Regions from separate parts of the Paramixta manurensis genome, predicted to be linked through region 2. Evidence: predicted binding sites of a transcription regulator. Region 2 holds the regulator's gene; each other region holds the start of a gene.
The links. Region 2 encodes LexA, which represses DNA repair genes until DNA is damaged. Its sites were predicted from a motif close to TNCTGTATGTACATACAGNA; they were not measured.
Positions count from the first base shown of each region.

Region 1: a site for LexA is predicted at 1,966-1,985, ahead of PMPD1_RS08370 (DNA translocase FtsK 4TM domain-containing protein). Genes of this name have one in related genera too.
Region 3: a site for LexA is predicted at 1,769-1,788, ahead of sulA (SOS-induced cell division inhibitor SulA). Genes of this name have one in related genera too.

Region 1 is NZ_CP054212.1:1,709,421-1,712,700, reverse strand. Features, by position in the region: gene PMPD1_RS08370 (DNA translocase FtsK 4TM domain-containing protein) at 1-1,904, opposite strand, end outside; gene lrp (leucine-responsive transcriptional regulator Lrp) at 2,024-2,518, opposite strand; gene PMPD1_RS08360 (hypothetical protein) at 2,756-2,995, opposite strand; gene trxB (thioredoxin-disulfide reductase) at 3,044-3,280, shown strand, end outside.
Region 2 is NZ_CP054212.1:4,222,668-4,225,947, forward strand. Features, by position in the region: gene dinF (MATE family efflux transporter DinF) at 1-1,110, opposite strand, end outside; gene lexA (transcriptional repressor LexA) at 1,204-1,812, opposite strand; gene PMPD1_RS20350 (diacylglycerol kinase) at 1,919-2,290, opposite strand; gene plsB (glycerol-3-phosphate 1-O-acyltransferase PlsB) at 2,419-3,280, shown strand, end outside.
Region 3 is NZ_CP054212.1:1,777,131-1,780,410, reverse strand. Features, by position in the region: gene yccS (YccS family putative transporter) at 1-973, shown strand, start outside; gene PMPD1_RS08625 (TfoX/Sxy family DNA transformation protein) at 986-1,600, opposite strand; gene sulA (SOS-induced cell division inhibitor SulA) at 1,809-2,315, shown strand; gene ompA (porin OmpA) at 2,668-3,280, shown strand, end outside.

The sequences.
Region 1 (3,280 bases), 2.1 Mb from region 2:
TCTGCCGGTGGCGGCGTAAGCAGTTCCAGCGTCGGTAACGGCGTGGTCGGCTTGTGTAAGGGTTGCTCGTGACGGACCAGGAATGGATGTATCAAACTATTCGCCGCCGGCTGCGGCTGTTCTGGTTCAGGTGCCGCAGGCTGCTGATACGCCTCCGAAGGCGCGGGAGCCGATTGCCAGTGTGCAGCCGGAGCCGAAGTCGGCGTTGAGGGGGCTTCCGGTTCCGGCGTGGCCGCGATGGTAAATAATGGTTCACTTGGGCCATCATCAACCAAATCATCCATCGGTGAAAAATCAAATGCGCCGGACGTATCCAGCGTAAAAGCCGGCCCACGATCCGCTGCGGCCGCCCCCGGCTCACCATAACGATGTTGCTGCTGCGCGGCGAACTCACGCGCTAATGCCGCCTGCTGAAGCGCCGTTTCGTCGTCTTCATCAGGGGTAAACGCCTCACCATAGCGTTGCTGTTGTTGTGACATAAAGGCGTCACGCAGATGGGCCTCCTGCTGCGCCATATTCTCTTCTTCATCGTACTGTTCGGAAGCGATTGGGCTTTGCGAGGCTTGCTGCTGGCGCTGCGCTTCTTCTTCGCGCGCCTTCTCTTCCGCCATACGTTGTGAAGGTAACTTAATGCCGTAAGAAGCCAGTTCGCGGCGTGTCGGTAATTTCACCGGATTAGGACGCGGGAGTTCAGGACCAATCCCCTGTTTAACTTGCGGATTGGCCTCCTCGCCCGTGGCGCTAAAGCCCGGCATAAACGGAGCAACGCCTCCTGACACGGCAGCGGCTTTCGCTGCGTCAGATAGCCCAGCAGACGCGGGCACGGCCAAAGGCGTGGAAGGTTGCGGAGAAGAAAAATCAAACGGCGATGGTGCAGATTCTTGCACATCACGCCAGTTGCCCATCCGCGGCCCCTCATCCTCATCATTCGGCGCCACCGTTTTTTCTTCAGGCATCTCGAAACGATACAGCGGCGGCGCGGCGGATACTGGCTCGCTGGCCGGAGGCGTAGAGGGAGAAGAGGTTTGTTGAACCGGCTGTGGCGCTGTCTCTTCTGGCGCCTCTGCTTGCGCATCATGCACAGCGGCAACCGCCGCGGCAGGTAGCGTAGTTTTCGCTAACAGCGGATCGTCATCATATTCATCATCACTTTCCGGCGACGACAAACGCGGAGCGGTAAGTAAGACATCATCCTCTTCATCGTCGGCACGGAGCGGACGCACGCGTTTAATTACCGGCGCGCGATCATGACGGTCATCTTCATCATCTTGCCACTCTTCATTATGGCGCGAACGGTTACTGGCGAAGGTCAAGACCCCCATCACTACCGCGCCGATTTTCTCGGCAATCGTCAGCCAGGACCAGCCGGTATACAACGTCAGGCCCGCCGCCCAGATGCACAACAACGTCAGCGTTCCACCCGCGCCGCTGAACCACGGTGCCATCGCGTTACTAATCAGGCTGCCAATCACGCCGCCGGAAGCGAAATACCAAATATCATCCGCATTCAACGCCGCCAGGCCACACGTGGTGACCACCAGCGCCAAAACGCCAATCAGCCGTAAGCCGACGGCGAAATAATCAATATAGTCCTGACTATCGCGTTGCCGGAACGTGATCCAGCATAGGCCAAGGATAACCGGCGGAATGGCGTAAGCCATCACCCCGAAAATAAAGAGAAGCGTATCGGCAAGCCATGCGCCGATGCTGCCGCCCAAATTATGAATAGGTTCATGCCAGGCGGTTTGTGACCAACTGGGATCGGAAGGATTAAAGCTCAGCAAAGCCACCATCAAGTAGACGGCGAAAAGCGCAACAATAATCAACAACGCTTCGAGCAAACGACGCCCGCTGCTCAGCGGCTGTAAGGATACTTCTTTATCTTCTGTGTATTCCTGGCTCAAGAGAACTCTCCAGGTGCCTGTAAACTATGGAGGCAACAGCGCCGGGCAAGCCCGACGCTGAACCTGTATGAATTCACAGGAGTGTATCGAAAACTATCAGGTTTTGCACCTGCCCTGTGTTAGCGCGTTTTTATCACTAAGCGATTACTTTGTTTCACTTCTTCCATGACAACATAGGTACGCGTATCGTTCACGCCGGGCAGACGTAGCAAGGTTTCGCCCAACAGCTTACGGTAAGCGGACATATCCGGTACACGCGTTTTCAGCAGATAGTCAAAATCACCTGAAACTAAGTGACACTCTTGAGTTTCCTCAAGTTTTTGCACAGCGGCGTTAAATTGTTCAAACACATCCGGCGCGCCACGATTCAGAGTAATCTCAACAAACACCAACAGTGAAGCATCCAAATAGTGCGGATTTAACAGCGCGGTGTAGCCCAGAATAAAACCCTGACGCTCCAAACGACGTACGCGCTCTAAACATGGCGTAGGAGATAGCCCAACCCGTTTGGAAAGTTCCACGTTGGAAATGCGCCCATCCTTTTGCAATTCATTCAGAATATTTCTATCGATTCTGTCGAGGTCTTTACCGGGGCGTTTTTTATTGTCTACCATTATTATTGTCTCTCTTAATTCCTTCCCTTTACCTGCCATACCCTGAACCTATTCACTGTGCAGGGTCATTTAAGTGAAGACATAGCGCCTGTTGCGGTTTAAAGCGCCCATCCGTATGACGCATGCTGTCTGTCCACACCATGCGTCATGACAAATGTCAGACTGAGTTTATTTTCGGCTGAATAGGCAAAACAGCATATGAAACGCTGCCTTTACCGCCAAAATACTCTCTGCTTCCTACAATGTTTTCGCAAAAGCGCAGCCGATTGTCAAAGTAAAACAACCAAAATCAGTACAACATGCCAGATTGATTGCTGCGTCGCTGTTTTTTAATGGATATTTTTCATCTGTTGCACCATGAAAACCCATTTCTACGCCCTGTTTTAGCGCAGCGGCAATCGCCCTGCCTTGATTATCGGTCAAACCTCTTACATCGATTGTTAACAAAATTGCCCGGCCCTTTTTTTGCGTCTTCAAATTCCCTACAATCGCCGTTATGTTTGCCAGTAAACAACTGAGGATCTCATGGGCACGGCTAAACACAGTAAATTATTGATTCTGGGCTCCGGTCCGGCAGGCTATACCGCCGCCGTTTACGCTGCACGCGCCAATCTCAACCCGGTGCTGGTTACCGGGCTGGAAAAAGGCGGTCAGCTCACTACCACTACCGATGTCGAGAACTGGCCAGGCGATCCGAGCGATCTGACCGGCCCGCTGCTGATGGAACGTATGCATGAGCACGCGGTAAAATTTAATACCGAA
Region 2 (3,280 bases):
CAACAGGTAACACCAGACCCCAACCAGCGGCAATACCACCTGCCAGACTAGGTAACGGTCCGCCATTACCCGTAATTCAGGTATTGAGGTGAGTAAGGCGACAATCGCACTGCCAAAACAGGCATATATCACTGCGAACAGGCAAGCGACTACGCCCGCTTGCCGGCAGGCAGCTCGCCACACATTGATTAATTGCTTACCGTTGCGAGCGCCCCATGCCTCACCAGAAAAGGCCTCCACTGCATAAGCAAAACCATCCAATGCGTAGGCGGTAAAAGTCAGAAACATCAGCAACACCGCATTAATCGCCACCACATCACTACTAATACGCGCGCCGAGCACCGTCAGCGAGGCGAAGCAAAGTTGTAGTAATAGTGAACGCAGCATAATGTCGCGGTTGAGGCGCAGCAGCCGACGAAAATCCCCTTTCCATCCTTGCCTTAACTGCCTAAGCGTCACGCCACGCAGGCGTAACACATGAATCACCATCAGCACGCCAACCGCCAGTGTGACATATTCCGCAATCGCGGTAGCCGCCGCCGCGCCCTGCACGCCCCACTTCAACCCGATAACAAACCACAAGTCGAGCAAAATGTTCACCAGGTTACCGACAATCAGCAGAATGACTGGCGCACGCGCGTACTGAACGCCAAGTAGCCACCCGAGGATAACCAGATTTGCCAGCGTTGCCGGTGCGCTTAACCAACGAATAGAGATGAATAAATGTGCTTGTTCCAGTACCGCAGGGCTACCGCCAACAATACCGGTCGCTAACTGGCTGAGAGGATTGCGTAATAAGACGAAGAAAAGACCGGCAACCACGGCAATCAGCAAAGGTTGCATCAGGGCGCGCGCCAGTGCGGTTGTGTTGCCCGCGCCAAACGCCTGGGCGGTTAAACCGGTGGTGCTCATGCGTAAGAACAACAGCAACATGAACAGGAAACTGGTCGTCGTAGTGCCAACCGCGACGCCGCCAAGATAAACCGGGCTGTCGAGATGACCAATCACCGCCGTATCAACCAACCCCAGCAGCGGAACGGTGACATTGGAAAGGATCATTGGCAGCGCCAGCCGCCAGAGCTGTTTATCCGTCGCGGTAAAAAGTTGCATTATCGTTTAGAGGCAATGCTCCCGCGGCAGAAACCGGCGAGGAGAGAGGATCAATGCGTCGGCGGCAAAGACCGACGCGTTATCAGATGGCGGTTACAGCCAGTCGCTATTACGGATCACGCCCACCGCCAAACCTTCAATGGTCAGGTTCTGTTGACGCAAGTCGACCACAATAGGCTCAAACTCATTATTTTCCGGCAGCAACTGTACAATGTTACCCTGTTTTTTTAGGCGTTTAACGGTAACTTCATCATCGATACGCGCCACCACCACCTGGCCGTTGCGCACATCCTGCGTTTTATGCACCGCTAACAAATCGCCGTCAATAATACCGATGTCTTTCATTGACATACCGCTAACGCGCAGTAAAAAATCCGCATTGGGTTTAAATAGCGACGGATCAACCTGAAAGCGGCTTTCAATATGCTCTTGCGCCAGCAGAGGTTCACCGGCGGCGACGCGCCCAATCAGCGGTAGCCCCTCTTCCTCTTCCGCCATTAAGCGAATACCGCGCGAAGCGCCGGAAACAATCTCAATCACGCCCTTACGCGCCAGCGCTTTCAGATGCTCTTCTGCCGCATTCGGGGAACGAAAACCCAGTTGGGAGGCGATTTCAGCACGCGTCGGTGGCATACCGGTTTGATTAATATGGTCACGAATCAGGTCATAAACCTGCTGCTGCCTTGCCGTTAACGCTTTCATCCCGCCCCCTGGTTGTTTATACAGTCGCTGTGAGTATATACAGGTATTTACGGATTGAAAACCTAAACGTGGGTAAAAAACAGCGGTTTGTGCATTTTTGGAAGCCTCATCCCAAATGATGCGGCCACAGCAGCATCACCCATACGAAGACCGCCAACAGAATACTCAGCAAGACCGCCGCCGACCCCATATCTTTCGCGCGCCCCGCCAGCGGGTGAATTTCACTGCCAATCCGGTCTACAACCGCTTCAATTGCACTGTTCAATACTTCAATAATAATCACCAGAAATACCGACCCGATGAGCAAGACGCGGGTAATGGCATCAACATCCAGCCAACATGCCACCACGATCGCCACCAGCGCCGCTATCGATTCCTGCCGAAACGCCGCTTCATTTTGCCACGCGGCTCGTAATCCTTTCCAAGAATAACCTGCCGCTTTTATGATTCGCGTCATGCCGGTTACGTTATTTGCCATAATCAGGGAACCCTTTGGAATGTTTAACGTCAATGTGAAGGTGTCGCACACCGTGCAACACAACAGATATTCGAAGCGCTTTCTGGTATGCTTGCGGCGCTTTGCTAACAAGAGGCTTCATGTTGTCTATGTCAGGTTGGCGTAAAATCTATTATAAGTTGTTGAATTTACCACTTACTTTTCTGGTGAAAAGCAAGGCGATCCCATCACACCCGATCGCCGAATTGGGGCTCGATACGTCGCGCCCTATTATGTATGTATTGCCTTATGATTCAAAGGCCGATCTCCTTGCTTTGCGCATGCAATGCCGCCGTTATGATCTTCCCGATCCGCTGGAACCGCTGGAGATTGACGGGACGCTGCTGCCGCGCCATGTGTTTATCCATGACGGCCCGCGTGTTTTCCCCTATTTCGTGCCTAACTTGCAATCGGTCAAACTGTTCCACGACTATCTGGACCTGCACCGCAGTAACGCTGAGTTAGATGTGCAGATGGTGCCGGTTTCGGTGATGTTCGGTCGCGCGCCGGGTCGTGAAATCCAGGGCGAATCGGCACCCCATTTGCGAGTTTTGAATGGCGTACAGAAATTCTTCGCCGTGCTGTGGCTGGGGCGCGATAGCTTTGTACGCTTCTCGCCAACGGTTTCGCTACGCCGTATGGCGACCGAGCACGGCACAGATAAAACCATTGCGCAAAAACTGGCGCGCGTGGCGCGGATGCATTTTGCCCGCCAACGCCTGGCGGCAGTTGGTCCAAGCTTACCGGCGCGTCAGGATTTGTTTAACCGCCTGTTGCAGTCCAAAGCTATCGCGAAAGCGGTAGAAGACGAAGCGCGTAGCAAAAAAATCTCGCACGAGAAAGCACAACAAAACGCCATTGAACTCATGGAAGAGATTGCCGCTGATTTCTCCTACGAGGCCATTCGTCTGACCGATCGCGTGATGGGTTGGACATGGAGCAAGCTCTATCAGGGGATTAATGTCAGCGGCG
Region 3 (3,280 bases), 2.2 Mb from region 2:
GGAATCTGCGTTGTTTCGCCATGCAGTGCGCATGTCATTGGTCTTATGCGTCGGCTATGCTTTTATCCAAATTACCGGCTTACAACGCGGTTACTGGATATTGTTGACCAGCCTGTTTGTCTGCCAGCCAAACTACAGCGCGACCCGGCGACGCCTCGCGTTACGCATTATAGGGACTTTAGCCGGCATTATTTTGGGGCTCCCATTGTTATGGCTGGTGCCTTCTGTTGATGGGCAGTTAATTTTACTGGTCATCACTGGCGTGCTGTTTTTTGCTTTTCGCAATGTTCAGTATGCGCATGCCACCATGTTTATTACCCTGTTGGTACTGTTGTGCTTTAACCTGCTGGGAGAAGGGTTTGAGGTCGCCATACCACGGATTGTCGATACGCTACTGGGTTGTGCGATAGCCTGGCTGGCGGTGAGCTTTATTTGGCCGGATTGGCGCTTTCGCCGTCTGCCCGCCGTAGCGGAAAAAACGCTTAACGCGAACTGCCGTTACCTCGACGCAATTCTTATGCAATACCATCAAGGCCGGGATAATAGCCTTGCCTACCGCATCGCTCGCCGGGATGCACATAATTGCGATGCTGAACTGGCCTCGGTCGTTTCCAATATGTCAACAGAAGCTCGCCCGGACCCTGCCTTTCACGAAGCGGCTTTTCGTTTGCTATGCCTAAACCACTCCTTCCTGAGCTATATTTCCGCGCTGGGCGCTCATCGGGAAAAAATCGCGCCTTCCGCTTTGCTTTCGCTGATGGATGATGCCGTTTGCTATGTCGAAGATGTCTTACAAGTGAACGTTGTCGGCGAACAGCAGGCGCAGAAAATGCTGGATGACCTTGCACAACGTGCCGGTACGATAAAACCCAATCCAGACACGAAGGAACCCCTGGTGCTTCAGCAAATCGGCCTTCTTACCGCTTTGCTGCCGGAAATAGCACAATTAAAAAAACGCTTAACTCAGCCTTAAGCCGCTTAGGATTTATTTATTTTTCGCCGTTTGGGTGGTTAGTTCCACCCAATCTAACAGCGCTTTTTTCACTTCAACCGGTAGCGCCGCCTGATGGTGGCCGCTAATCGCCCCCTGAAGCGCAAACAGAATATTGACCCCAATATTTTTATTTGCCGCTTTAAGCCGCAGCCAGCAAGATTTCGCCCCCTGCGCGCGCAACATACTCACCGTCAAAATCCCCACATCACGCAGCATGGTTTCCATCCTAATCCCCATATTTGGCAAATCCTTTAACCGGAGATTGGCATTTTTTGCCTGCAACTGATCGCGCGCCCGTTGCAGAGATGACGATGAGAGCGTGAGCAAGCGTGAGGGGTCTTTCCATAAGGTTTCATCCACGCGGAAATAATTAAGCGTGACCGGCATCCCTCGCTTGATAAAAACCAGCGCAGGAACCTGGCGCTCTACCACATAGGGCTTTAGCTGTTCACAGGCGCGTAAATAGAGTTCGCCTTCAGCTACCACCGCAAAAATGACCTTTTCGACAGCCAGACTGTAACCGCCAAACTGCGTGCGTGCATCGATTTTACCCAGCGCCGAAAGGACTTGTTTAGATTGTTCAATCCTTTGCTTTGAACGATTCATTCTTCATTTTCCTTATTAAAAGAACTTAAAAAACATCGTATTAGATGAGTATAAAAAATAGGTATTTCACGTTACTTGTTCAATCATTAATTGGCGTTGCTGCGCATTTCATACGCAAAATGCGATCTGTTTTCCGAAATTGAGGTTGATCTTTATGCGCCCCATCGTTACTGTATATACATACAGTGACATCGTGAGCGAACAAACTATGCGTACTCATTTACTGAACACCACGTCAATGCATTCTCCCCTCCCGCTTCCTCGTCAATCGGAGGCCGGTTCGTCGGTTTCCGGCGGCTGGGTCAGCGAACTGACATACAGTGAAGAGCAACCGGGTATGACGCAGATGTTGCTGTTGCCTTTATTACAGCAGTTGGGAACGCAATCACGATGGCAGTTGTGGTTAACGCCACCGCAAAAGCTGAGTCGTAAATGGTTACGGCAATCCGGCTTGCCGTTAGAGAAAGTGATGCAAATCCCGCACGGGGGCGCATTGCACACAATTGATGCGATGGTTAAGGCACTACAAAGTGGGAATTACAGCGTAGTTTTAGGCTGGCTTCCTGACGAAATTAGCCGCGAAGATCGTCGCCGGCTGGATGAAGCGGCAGCAATGGGCCAGGCTTTAGGTTTAATTATGCGGCCGCAGTTAATCACCTCGTCGCCCTCCAGACCCGAAAATGGGCTAAAAATTCACTCTACTTTGTATCATTAAGTAAAAATAAGAAATTTCTCAGAAGTTTTTCTCGTTCAGCGCCGAATATCCCACTCATTGTGTTCTGGCGCGGCTTGACAATGGTTTAGCCGCGCCACAGCTGGCTTTTTATGGCACAGAATACCCCTGTAGATGTTAAAAAATATGTATGAAACACTGTTTTTTTGCTGCGCTCCGTCACATCATACTTGTAAGTTTCCAACGACGTTGTAGACTTTATCTCGCCAGGGTGCTCAATAACCTCCATTTTTTCTGGAAGAGTAATAATCGAGCAAGAAGACCCGGCGAAGGATTAAACCAAGAGCTTAATTTGAAGCTCATTGCCTATTTTGGATGATAACGAGGCGCAAAAATGAAAAAGACAGCTATCGCAATTGCAGTGGCACTGGCTGGCTTCGCTACCGTAGCGCAGGCCGCTCCGAAAGATAACACCTGGTACACCGGTGCTAAACTGGGCTGGTCTCAGTACCATGATACTGGTTACTACGGTAACAATTATACAAACGGTAACGGCCCGACGCATGAAAGCCAGCTTGGCGCTGGTGCATTCGTAGGCTATCAAGCGAACCCTTACCTGGGTTTCGAAATGGGCTATGATTGGCTTGGCCGCATGCCGAACAAAGGTTCTGATGTCAACGGCGCATTCAAAGCTCAGGGCATCCAATTGGCAGCTAAACTTAGCTACCCGATTACGGACGACCTGGACCTGTACACCCGCCTGGGTGGTATGGTTTGGCGTGCTGATTCTACCCAACATCAAGTTGGCGTACCGGGCTCTCGCATCAGCGACCACGACACCGGCGTTTCTCCGCTGGCCGCCGTTGGTGTTGAATACGCGCTGACCAAAAACTGGGCAACTCGCCTGGATTACCAGTGGGTTAACAACATCGGTGATGCAAACACCGTTGGCGCTCGTCCGGATAACGGCATGCTGAGCGTTGGTCTTTCTTACCGTTTCGGTCAGG